3 regions of the Stenotrophomonas sp. T8 genome follow, and region 1 is predicted to be linked to each of the others. Evidence: predicted binding sites of a transcription regulator. Region 1 holds the regulator's gene; each other region holds the start of a gene.
The links. Region 1 encodes FliA, which starts transcription of late flagellar genes. Its sites were predicted from a motif close to TAAAGTTTNNCNNNCNNNGGCCGATAA; they were not measured.
Positions count from the first base shown of each region.

Region 2: a site for FliA is predicted at 1,658-1,684, ahead of ACSDHM_RS13660 (methyl-accepting chemotaxis protein). Genes of this name have one in related genera too.
Region 3: a site for FliA is predicted at 1,815-1,841, ahead of ACSDHM_RS16205 (methyl-accepting chemotaxis protein). Genes of this name have one in related genera too.

Region 1 covers NZ_CP195329.1:1,736,647-1,739,919, reverse strand. Annotated here, with positions in the region: gene flhF (flagellar biosynthesis protein FlhF) at 1-85, shown strand, start outside; gene ACSDHM_RS08200 (MinD/ParA family ATP-binding protein) at 72-959, shown strand; gene ACSDHM_RS08195 (RNA polymerase sigma factor FliA) at 956-1,699, shown strand; gene cheY (chemotaxis response regulator CheY) at 1,757-2,149, shown strand; gene ACSDHM_RS08185 (protein phosphatase CheZ) at 2,149-2,754, shown strand; gene ACSDHM_RS08180 (chemotaxis protein CheA) at 2,757-3,273, shown strand, end outside.
Region 2 covers NZ_CP195329.1:2,911,776-2,915,048, reverse strand. Annotated here, with positions in the region: gene ACSDHM_RS13670 (M23 family metallopeptidase) at 1-513, opposite strand, end outside; gene ACSDHM_RS13665 (L,D-transpeptidase family protein) at 518-1,480, opposite strand; gene ACSDHM_RS13660 (methyl-accepting chemotaxis protein) at 1,714-3,273, shown strand, end outside.
Region 3 covers NZ_CP195329.1:3,510,236-3,513,508, reverse strand. Annotated here, with positions in the region: gene ACSDHM_RS16215 (S41 family peptidase) at 1-756, shown strand, start outside; gene ACSDHM_RS16210 (NAD-dependent epimerase/dehydratase family protein) at 855-1,748, shown strand; gene ACSDHM_RS16205 (methyl-accepting chemotaxis protein) at 1,960-3,273, shown strand, end outside.

The DNA.
Region 1 (3,273 bases):
GGCCAATCTCGTACTTCGCCTTGAAGATTTGCGCCGAGCGGCCGATATGCCCTGCAACCCGGAGTTGAACCATGCCGTCGCGTGAGTACGCCAAGCTGACCAAGACCTTCCCGCTGTCGGCCACCCGCAGCGAGCCGCTCGGCCCTGTGCGCACCATCGCCGTGACCGGCGGCAAGGGCGGCGTGGGCAAGACCAACGTGTCGGCCAACCTGGCCGTGGCGCTGGCCGGCATGGGCAAGCGCACGCTGCTGCTGGACGCCGACCTCGGCCTGGCCAACATCGACGTGATCCTGGGCTTGAACCCCACCTATACGCTGGCCGACCTGGTTGCCGGCCGCTGCTCGCTGGACGACGTCATCGTCGAAGGCCCGAACGGCGTGCTGGTGGTCCCGGCCGCGTCCGGCCGCCGGCACATGGCCGAGCTGGCCCCGGCCGAGCACGTCGGCCTGGTCAACGTGTTCTCCGAGCTGGAACGCGAGCTGGACATCATGGTGGTGGACACCGCCGCAGGCATCACCGACGGCGTGCTGACCTTCTGCCAGGCCGCGCAGGACACCGTGGTGGTGGTTTGTGACGAGCCGGCTTCAATCACCGACGCCTACGCGCTGATCAAGGTGCTCTCGCGCGAACGTGGCGTGGACCGCGTCCAGGTGGTGGCCAACATGGTGCGCGACCCCAACGAGGGCCGCGTACTGTACGAGAAGCTGACCCGCGTCTGCGAGAAGTTCCTCGCCGATGTCTCGCTGAACTATCTGGGCTGCGTGCCGCAGGATGACTGGCTGCGCCTGTCGGTGCAGCGCCAGCAGCCGGTGGTGAAGGCCTACCCGTCCAGCCCGTCCGCACTGGCCATCACCGAGATCGCGCGCCGCACGGCCCGCTGGCAGGCGCCCACCGAACCACGCGGCGGCGTCGAGTTCTTCCTCGAACGCATCCTCAAGCAGCGCGGGGTGGCGGCATGAAAGGCGCGGCCCAGTACAGGGAAGTCCAGCGCTCGGCGGCCAACGACGTCATCGCCCAGCACTCGGACCTGGTGCGGCGCATCGCCCACCATCTGGCCGCGCGCCTGCCGGCCAGCGTCGAAGTCGACGACCTGATCCAGGCGGGCATGATGGGCCTGATCGAGGCTTCGCGCAGCTACGACGCCGACCAGGGCGCCTCGTTCGAGACCTATGCCTCGATCCGTATCCGTGGCTCGATGATCGACGAGATCCGCCGTGGCGACTGGGTGCCGCGCTCGGTGCACCGCCGTGCACGCGATGCTGCGGCCACCATCCGCCGCCTGGAACAGAGCAGCGGCCGAGCCGCCAGCGCCACCGAAGTGGCCGCCGCGATGGAGATGCCACTGCCCGAGTACCTGCGCCTGATGGAAGACGCCGCGCGTGGCCAGGTGCTGAGCCTGGAGTCGCGCATCGAGGACCAGGGCGAGCTGGACACGGTCGCCCAGGGTGGCCCGACCCCGCAGCAGGTGCTGGAGCGCAGCGAGTTCGGCCGCGAGCTGGGCAAGGCCATCGGCCATCTGCCCGAGCGCGAACAGCTGGTGCTCTCGCTCTACTACGAGCAGGAACTCAATCTGAAGGAGATCGGCGCGGTGCTCGGCGTGAGCGAGTCGCGGGTCTGCCAGATCCACGGCCAGGCGGTGCTGCGCCTGCGCGGCCGGCTGAAGGTATTCGAGGCCGTCGACGCCGGCCTCGAAGAATGAACATCCCCGAGGCAGCTGCCCCCGGCCGCCCGGAATGAACAACAAAGGAACTCTGCTTTGAACAAGAACATGCGCATCCTGATCGTGGACGACTTCTCGACCATGCGTCGCATCGTCAAGAACCTGCTGGGCGATCTGGGCTTCACCAACACCGCCGAAGCCGAGGACGGGCATGCCGCGCTGTCGCTGCTGCAGAGCCAGCCGTTCGATTTCGTGGTCACCGACTGGAATATGCCGGTCATGACCGGCATCGAGCTGCTCAAGGCGATCCGTGCCGACGCCAAGCTGAAGACCCTGCCGGTGCTGATGGTCACCGCCGAAGCCAAGCGCGAGCAGATCATCGAAGCGGCCCAGAACGGGGTGAACGGCTACATCATCAAGCCGTTCACCGCGCAGACGCTGGAAGAGAAGCTCGGCAAGATCTTCGAACGCCTGGCGGCCAGCGCCTGATGGACACCACGGTCGACAAGAATGCCCTCGCCCTGCGCCTGCAGGAAGCACTGGACGCACTGGAGTCCGGTGACGAAACCGCCTGGCGGCAACGCATCGACGGACTGGTCGCGCTGCGCACGCAGCCGATGATGAGCGGCCTCTCGCGGCTGGCCCGCGAGCTCGGGCAGGCCCTGGGTGAACTGCCGACCGTGCCCAGCGAGGCCGGCGAACTGGACGATGCCTGCGCACGCCTGGACCACGTGGTGGCGATGACCGAACAGGCGACGCACCGCACCCTGGACCTGGCCGAGGAATGCCGCAGCCTGACCGAACAGCTGCGCGCCGAAGGCCTGCAGCCCGGCCAGGATGCACAGCTCGAGCGCATCCGCCACAACCTCACCGAGATCGCCCTGACCCAGAGCTACCAGGACCTGACCGGGCAGATCATCCGTCGCGTGGTCGGCATCGTCCGCCGCGTGCACGAGGGCTTCGGCGCGCTCGGCCTGCCGCCGGAACAGCATCGCACCGATCCGGAACTGGCCGGGCCGGCACTGAAGGGACTGGACCGCCACGCGGTCTCGCAGAACGACGCCGACGACCTGCTGTCGGACCTGGGGCTGTAAGCATGAGCGCGGTATCCGACGACATCACTGCCGATTTCATCATCGAGGCGCAGGAAATCCTGGATCGCCTGGGCGAACAGCTGGTGTCGCTGGAGCAGGCACCACAGGACACCGAGCAGCTCAACGCGGTGTTCCGGGGCTACCACACGCTCAAGGGCGGCGCCGGCTTCCTCGGCGTCACCGCCATGGTCGAGTTGTGCCACGCCGCCGAAGAAGCGCTGGGCATCGCGCGCGCGGGCCAGGCCGTGCTGCAGGCCCATCACTTCGATGCCGCCCAGCAATCGCTGGACTACCTGCAAGCGATGCTGGATGCAGTTTCCTCCGGCACCGAGCCGGGCTATGCGCCGCCGGAGCTGATCGCCCAGTTCGACATGCATGGCGGTGCCGTGGCTGCACCCGCCGCCGCAACAGCTCCCGCTGCGGGTGGCAGCGACCTGATCACCGACGACGAGTTCGAGGCCCTGCTCGACCAGCTGCACGGCGGCAACGCACCGACTGCGGTCGCGCCGGCAAAGAAGG
Region 2 (3,273 bases), 1.2 Mb from region 1:
GTAGCCGATCACCTCGCCGCGCCTGATCACCTGCTTCTCGGCCAGGCCATCGGCGTAGCGTTGCAGGTGCGCGTAGTAGTAGCACCAGCGCCTGCTGGGCTCGAACTGGTAGATCGTCAGCCCGCCGCGCTCACTGTCGAACAGTTTCTCCACCGTGCCATCGGCCACCGCCAGCACCGGCGTACCTGCATCGGCCATGATGTCGATGGCATCGTGTACGCGGCCCTCGCTGCGTGCATCGGTGAAGGTATCGCGCAGCTGCGAGAACAGGATGCCCTGCACCGGCAGCAGCAGGCCGGACGGGGCATCCGGAGCCTGCGCGGCCGGCGGCGCAGTGGAGGCGGGTGGGGCTGTTGCACCTGGCGCTACCGGTTCCGTCACCGGCGCGGCGGCCACCGTCGATGGCGCTTCCGGCAGCGCTTCGGCCACCGGCTCATCCATATCGCGGTGCAGCCGCCAACCTGCACCCAATCCCAGCAGAACACCGAGCACAATCAGTTGCGGAAGACGCATCGACTCACTCCTGCATCACGACAGGCACCGAGGTGTCTACTGCGTCGGCCACGCGCAGCGCATCCCAGTTGGTCATGCGTACGCAGCCATGCGACTCGGTCTTGCCCACGTGGCCGGGTTCAGGCGTGCCATGCAGGCCGTAATGCGGCTTGGACAGATCGATCCAGACCCGGCCGACCGGATTGTTCGGGCCGGGCGGCAGCGTGGCCTTCTTTTCACCTTTTCGGGCATCCCAGAACAGCTTCGGGTTGTAGTGGAACGGCGGGTCGCGGTATACACCCAGGATCTTCCATTCGCCGATCGGCAACGGGTCGTGCTGGCTGCCGGACGACACCGGCACCTGCGCGATCAGCTTGCCCTGTGCGTCCAGTAGCTGCAGCGTGGAGTCGGATTTGTCGACCACGATCCTGGCGGCCTTCGGCAATGCGGCCGGGGCGATGTTGGGGACCTGGATACGGTTGCCAGCCCTGGTCAGATCCACGCCGGGATTGAGCATCTTCATCAGCTCTGGCGACGCGTGGAAGCGCTCGCCCAGGGCTTCTTCCACACTACCGTAGCCCAGCGATTTCAGCTTGGCCTGGGCGGCGGGTCCTTTCGGTATCGGCTGGAACGGGCCGACGACATCCTCAGCAGTCAGCGTGTAGCTGGCCAGCGGCGTGATCGTATCGGCCTGCAGAGCCTTCCAGGTGGCGTCGTCCAGCTCACCCGTTACGGTCAGCCCGTGCGCCGCCTGGAAGCCTGACACCGCCCGCCGCTGGTTGCTGCCTACCTCACCATCAATCTGGCCCGGAGAGAAGTTCGCACGATCCAGCAGCACCTGGGCATGCAGTGCGGAGCGCACTGCGGTGTCCGGGCCAGCCTTCTCGGCAATGGGGGCGGGCAGGTTGGGCGGCGGCACCTGCGCGAAGGCCGGCGACGCCAGCAGCGAGATTGCGAGCAGGGTGGATCGGGACACAGATGAGCGCATTGGGATCTCCAGCAGGTACGCCGCCACCTTGCCCGCAGACGGTGCGGAACCGCCGTGAAAGGGATCTGATACCCGCATGAGCAGGCATGTCATTGCGGCCGGCTGGCACCGGCAGGTGCCGCTGGGACGGGGACTCACCAAGGTGAACGGTGGCCGACGCCGTCGATGGGCGGCGATCAAGATTGCCTGCCGTGCCGCCGATAAGCCCACATCCCCCCGTTTTGGATACCCCCATGAACTACTTGAGGAACGTCAGGGTTGCCTGGCGTCTTGGGCTGGGCTTTGGCCTGTTGCTGCTGCTGGTTGCCGCCGTAGTGGCCACCGGCGCCACCGCCAGCGTCGTGCAGAAGCGCGCGATGCAGCAGGTGGTCGACGTCAGCGTGGCCAAGGTGCGCCTGTTGTCGCAGATGCTCGACGCCAACAACCAGATGATGGTGGTGCGGCGCGAAATGCTGATCCGCCAGGGCGAAGACCGCGGCAGCGATGAGAAGCGCATTGCCGATCTGGTCAAGCGCTATGAGGCCAGCTGGGCCGCCTACCAGGCGCTGCCAGGCGATGCGGAGGGCAAGGCCATCGCGGAAACCATCGCGGCCAAGCGTGCCATCGCGCGCCCGCTCAACAAGCAGACCAGCGAACTGATGGAGCAGGGCGACTACCCGGGTGCCGTGGCACTGACCCTGGGCCCGGTGCAGGAAGCGGCCAACGGCTGGAACAAGGCACTGTCCGATGGCGTGGATTTCGAAGAGAAGGAAAGCCGTGAGGCAGCCGCCGAGGCCATCCGCCTGGGCGAGCGCAGCCTGCTGCAGCTGCTGGTGCTGGGCGGCGTCGCGCTGCTGGTGGGCATCGGTGCCTCGGTGATGATCGGCCGCAGCCTGACCGGTCCGCTGGCGCGCGCGGTGAACCTGGCCGAGCGCCTGTCCAAGGGACAGCTGGACCAGGAGTTCCGCCTCGGTGGCCGCGACGAGCTGACCCAGCTGGGCGAGGCGATGGCCAGCGTGCGCCAGAGTGTGCAGGCGGCGATCGGCGCGCAGTTGCAGATGGCCGAGCAGCACGAGGCCGGTGCAATCCGCTATCGCATGGACGCCAGTGCGTTCCCCGGTGATTTCGGCCGCATGGTGCAGGCCACCAACAGCCTGGTGGAGTCACACGTGCAGGTGGAACTGCTGATGGCCGAGGTGATGCAGCGTTACGCCATGGGTGACCTCAGCCGCGACCTGCCGGACTACCCGGGCGAGAAGGGCACGCTGACCCGCACCCTGGCAGCGGTGAAGCAGAGCCTGATGGCGATCAACGCGCAGATCGATGAACTGGCCCGCGCCGCACGCGCCGGCGATTTCAGCATGCGTGGCGATGCCGCTGCGTTCCAGTACCAGTTCAAGACGATGGTCGAGCACCTCAACGGCATGATGGCCAGTTCGCAGGCCAGCATCGCCGATGTTTCCGACGTGCTGCGCGCGATCTCGCATGGCGACCTGACCGCACGCATGGAGGGCGAGTACGACGGCGTGTTTGCGCGCATGCGCGACGATGCCAACACCACCACCGCGCAGCTGACCGGCATTGTCCGCGGCATCCAAGTGGCTGCCGACAGCATCAACAACGCGGCCCAGGAACTGGCCGCCGGCAACAACGACCTGTCGCGCCGCACCGAGCAGCAGGCTGCGAATCTGGAAGAAGCGGCCGCGTCGATGGAGGAGCTGACCTCCACCGTACGCCAGAACGCCGAACTGGCGCGTCAGGCCGACAGCGAAGCGCATGCCGCCGGTGCCGCCGTGCGCGAGACCGAGCAGGCG
Region 3 (3,273 bases), 1.8 Mb from region 1:
CAGCGCTATACGGACAGCTGTTCGGATCCGGTTGCGTTCAGCGCACGCCTGAACCAGGACCTGGACATGTTCGATGGCCACTTCCATGTTGAACGCGTGGACGCAGCGGCCGGCCAGGACGATTGGTTGATGGCCTGGCGCGCCGATGCCCGCGGCAATGGTGCCGGCGTGCGCGAGGTGCGGGTGATGGAGGGCAACATTGGCTACCTGCGCCTGAGTACCTTCTATCCGCTGGATCTGGCGCGCCCGAAGTTCGCTGCGGCCCTTGCCCTGCTGGCCGACACCGATGGCCTGGTGCTGGATCTGCGCCAGAACGGGGGCGGCGACGATGCAAGTGCCGACCTGCTGGTACGCACGCTGCTGGACGCGAAGATCGACGCGGTGCAGCAGCTGGACCAGCGCGGCCGGCGCACGCCGGTCCCGCTGCCGCCTGCCAGCCTGCCTGCGTACCTGAAACCGCTGGTGGTGCTGATCGACCGCCGCACCGGTTCGGCGGCCGAGTTCGTCGCCTATTCGCTGCAGGCACTGGGCCGTGCGCGGATTGTCGGTACGCGCAGTGGCGGTGCCGCGCATATGTTTGGTGATCCTGTGCTGCTGCCCGATGGCTATCAGATCAGTATTCCCGACCGGCAACCCATCAATCTGCGCACCGGTGGAAACTGGGAACGTACTGGCGTGAGGCCTGATGTGGCCGGCGGCGACGATCCGCTGTTCATCGCGCGGCAACTGCTGGCGCCTGCGAAGTCGTCAAGATGAACGCACGATTGCATGGCTGTCCTATCGCGGATGCGCGATTGCATGCCTAGAATCGAAGCATCCCGGTAGTTCCCGGGCGCTTCGAGTGAATGGACTCAATGAAGATTCTGTTGACCGGCAGTTCCGGCCGCATCGGGCGCGCGATCTTCGGTGCGTTGGCGGCTGCCCACGAAGTGGTGGGGCTGGACCGCAGTCCGTTTGCCACCACGCGCATCATTGCCGATGTCAGCGATCGGCAGGCCGTCGCGCGCGCGGTGCAGGGCGTGGATGCGGTCATCCATACCGCGGCCCTGCATGCCCCGCATGTCGGCCTGGTGCCGGATGCGGTGTTCCAGCAGATCAACGTGGAGGCCACCGCACACCTGCTGCAGGCGGCACGCGAAGCCGGTGCACGGCGCTTCGTGCTGACCAGCACCACTGCGTTGTATGGCCATGCCGTGGTGGCCGGTGGCTGCCGTTGGATCGACGAAGACACCGAGCCGCTGCCGCGCACGATCTACCACCGTACCAAGCTGCAGGCAGAGACCCTGGCCGAAGCCGCCGCCACGCCGGGCTTCAGCGTTCGCGTGCTGCGCATGGGCCGGTGTTTCCCGGAACCGCCCGAACGGATGGCGATGTTCCGCCTGCATCGCGGCATCGACGCCCGCGATGTGGCCAGCGCACATGCTGCACTGCTGCTCGACGAAGGCGCCCGGTTCGCGCGCTACCTCGCCTGTGCCCCGACGCCGTTCCGGCGCGAGGACTGCCTGGAGCTGGCCACCCACCCGCGTAGCGTGCTGGCCCGTCGCGCGCCACAGCTGCTGGCCGAATTCGAACGCCGTGGCTGGCCGCTGCCATTGAGCATCGACCGTGTCTACGACAGTGCCCGCCTGCGCGGCGCGCTGGGCTGGAAACCGTGCTTCGGGCCCGACGACGTGCTTCAGCAGTATGCCGTCGGCAGCATCGAGGTACTGCCGCGGGCACAGTGGATCAAGGACCGCGTGGCCGAGTGAGGGCATCGCAGAGGGGGAGCGTTGAGCCGACCCTGAGCGGATTCAGGAATGTGCAGGCCGACCGCCTCAACCTCGTTGGCGGGCGGCCGCTAACCCAGTGCGCTTCCAGCGCCGGGCGCGCCCCGGCGGCCGGTGGCCTGCGCGACGGATCGCGCGCCTGCGCGGTGCCCTCGTGGTGCCGGTCGTCCTGAACTTCCTTGCGGACCCTCCCATGTCTTCTTCCCGCTCTGCCGCTGCCCAACGCCCGGGCAGCATCGCCCACAAGTTGATGCTGGGCACCGCCGTGATCGCGCTGCTGTGCTTCGGCCTGACCGCCTTCCTGATCTACCGGCAGGCCAGCGCCAGTCTGATCAGCGCCTCGCGCCAGACCATGACCAGCGAGGCCAACGCTGAGGCGCGCCAGGTGGCGGCTGATCTGGGCACGGCTTTCGCCAGCAATGACGCCATGGTCGAGGCCGTGCTGGCCCAGCGTGCCCGTGGTGACATACCCGACCGCGCCAGCCTGGCGGCGGTGCTCGGCGAACAGCTGCGTGCTCATCCTCAATGGCTGGGCAAGAGCACCATGTGGGAGGCCGATGCCTTCGACGGCAAGGATGCGGAGTTCGTCAATTCCGAAGCACACGATGCCACCGGCCGCTACATGAGCTACTGGGCCTGGCAAGACGGCAAACCGCAGCAGTCGGTGATGACCGACTACACCGAAACTGCCAGCGGTTCCGGTGACTGGTACATGGTGCCCAGCCGCGACAAGCTGCCCAAGGTCAGCGAACCTTACGCCTATGACATCGCCGGCCAGAAGGTGCTCATGAGCACCCTGAGCACGCCGATCATCGAGAACGGCAGATTCCTGGGCGTGTTCACCGTCGACTTCTCGCTGGCAGCGCTGCAGAAGCACCTGTCAACGCTGAAGCCGATGGGGGCTGGCCGCGTCGAACTGCTGTCGCCCAAGGGCGTGGTGCTGGCCTCGGCCAATGCCGCCGAGATCGGCAAGCCGCGCAACGATGCCCTGACCCGCAGCATGCTGGCCGACATCGCCGCCGACCGTCCGTTCGAGGCCTTCAGCCCCGACGCGGCCGGCAACGTACGCGTGTATGTGCCGCTGCGCGTGGGCGACGCCCCGCAACGCTTCGCGCTGGGCGTGGTGATGCCGCATGCGGTGATCGTGTCTGAGGCACGCCAGCTGCTGTGGCTGACCCTGCTGGTCGGCGTGATCGCCGCGCTGACCCTCAGCGCCGGCGTCTACGTGCTGCTGCGCCGCCTGGCGATCCGCCCGTTGGCCGAAGCGGTACGCGTGGCCGGTGATGTCGCCGCCGGCAAGCTGGACAGCACGCTGCCGGCGCGCAGCAACGACGAAGTGGGGCGCCTGCTGGACGCAATGCAGGGCATGCGTGGGCAGTTGCAGTCGGTGATGGCTGCGCAGGCCGAAATGGCGCGCCGGCACGATGCCGGTGAACTCAGCTATCGCATGGATGCTGCGGCCTTCCCGGGCGAGTACGGCCGCATGGTGGCCGACAGCAACCAGCTG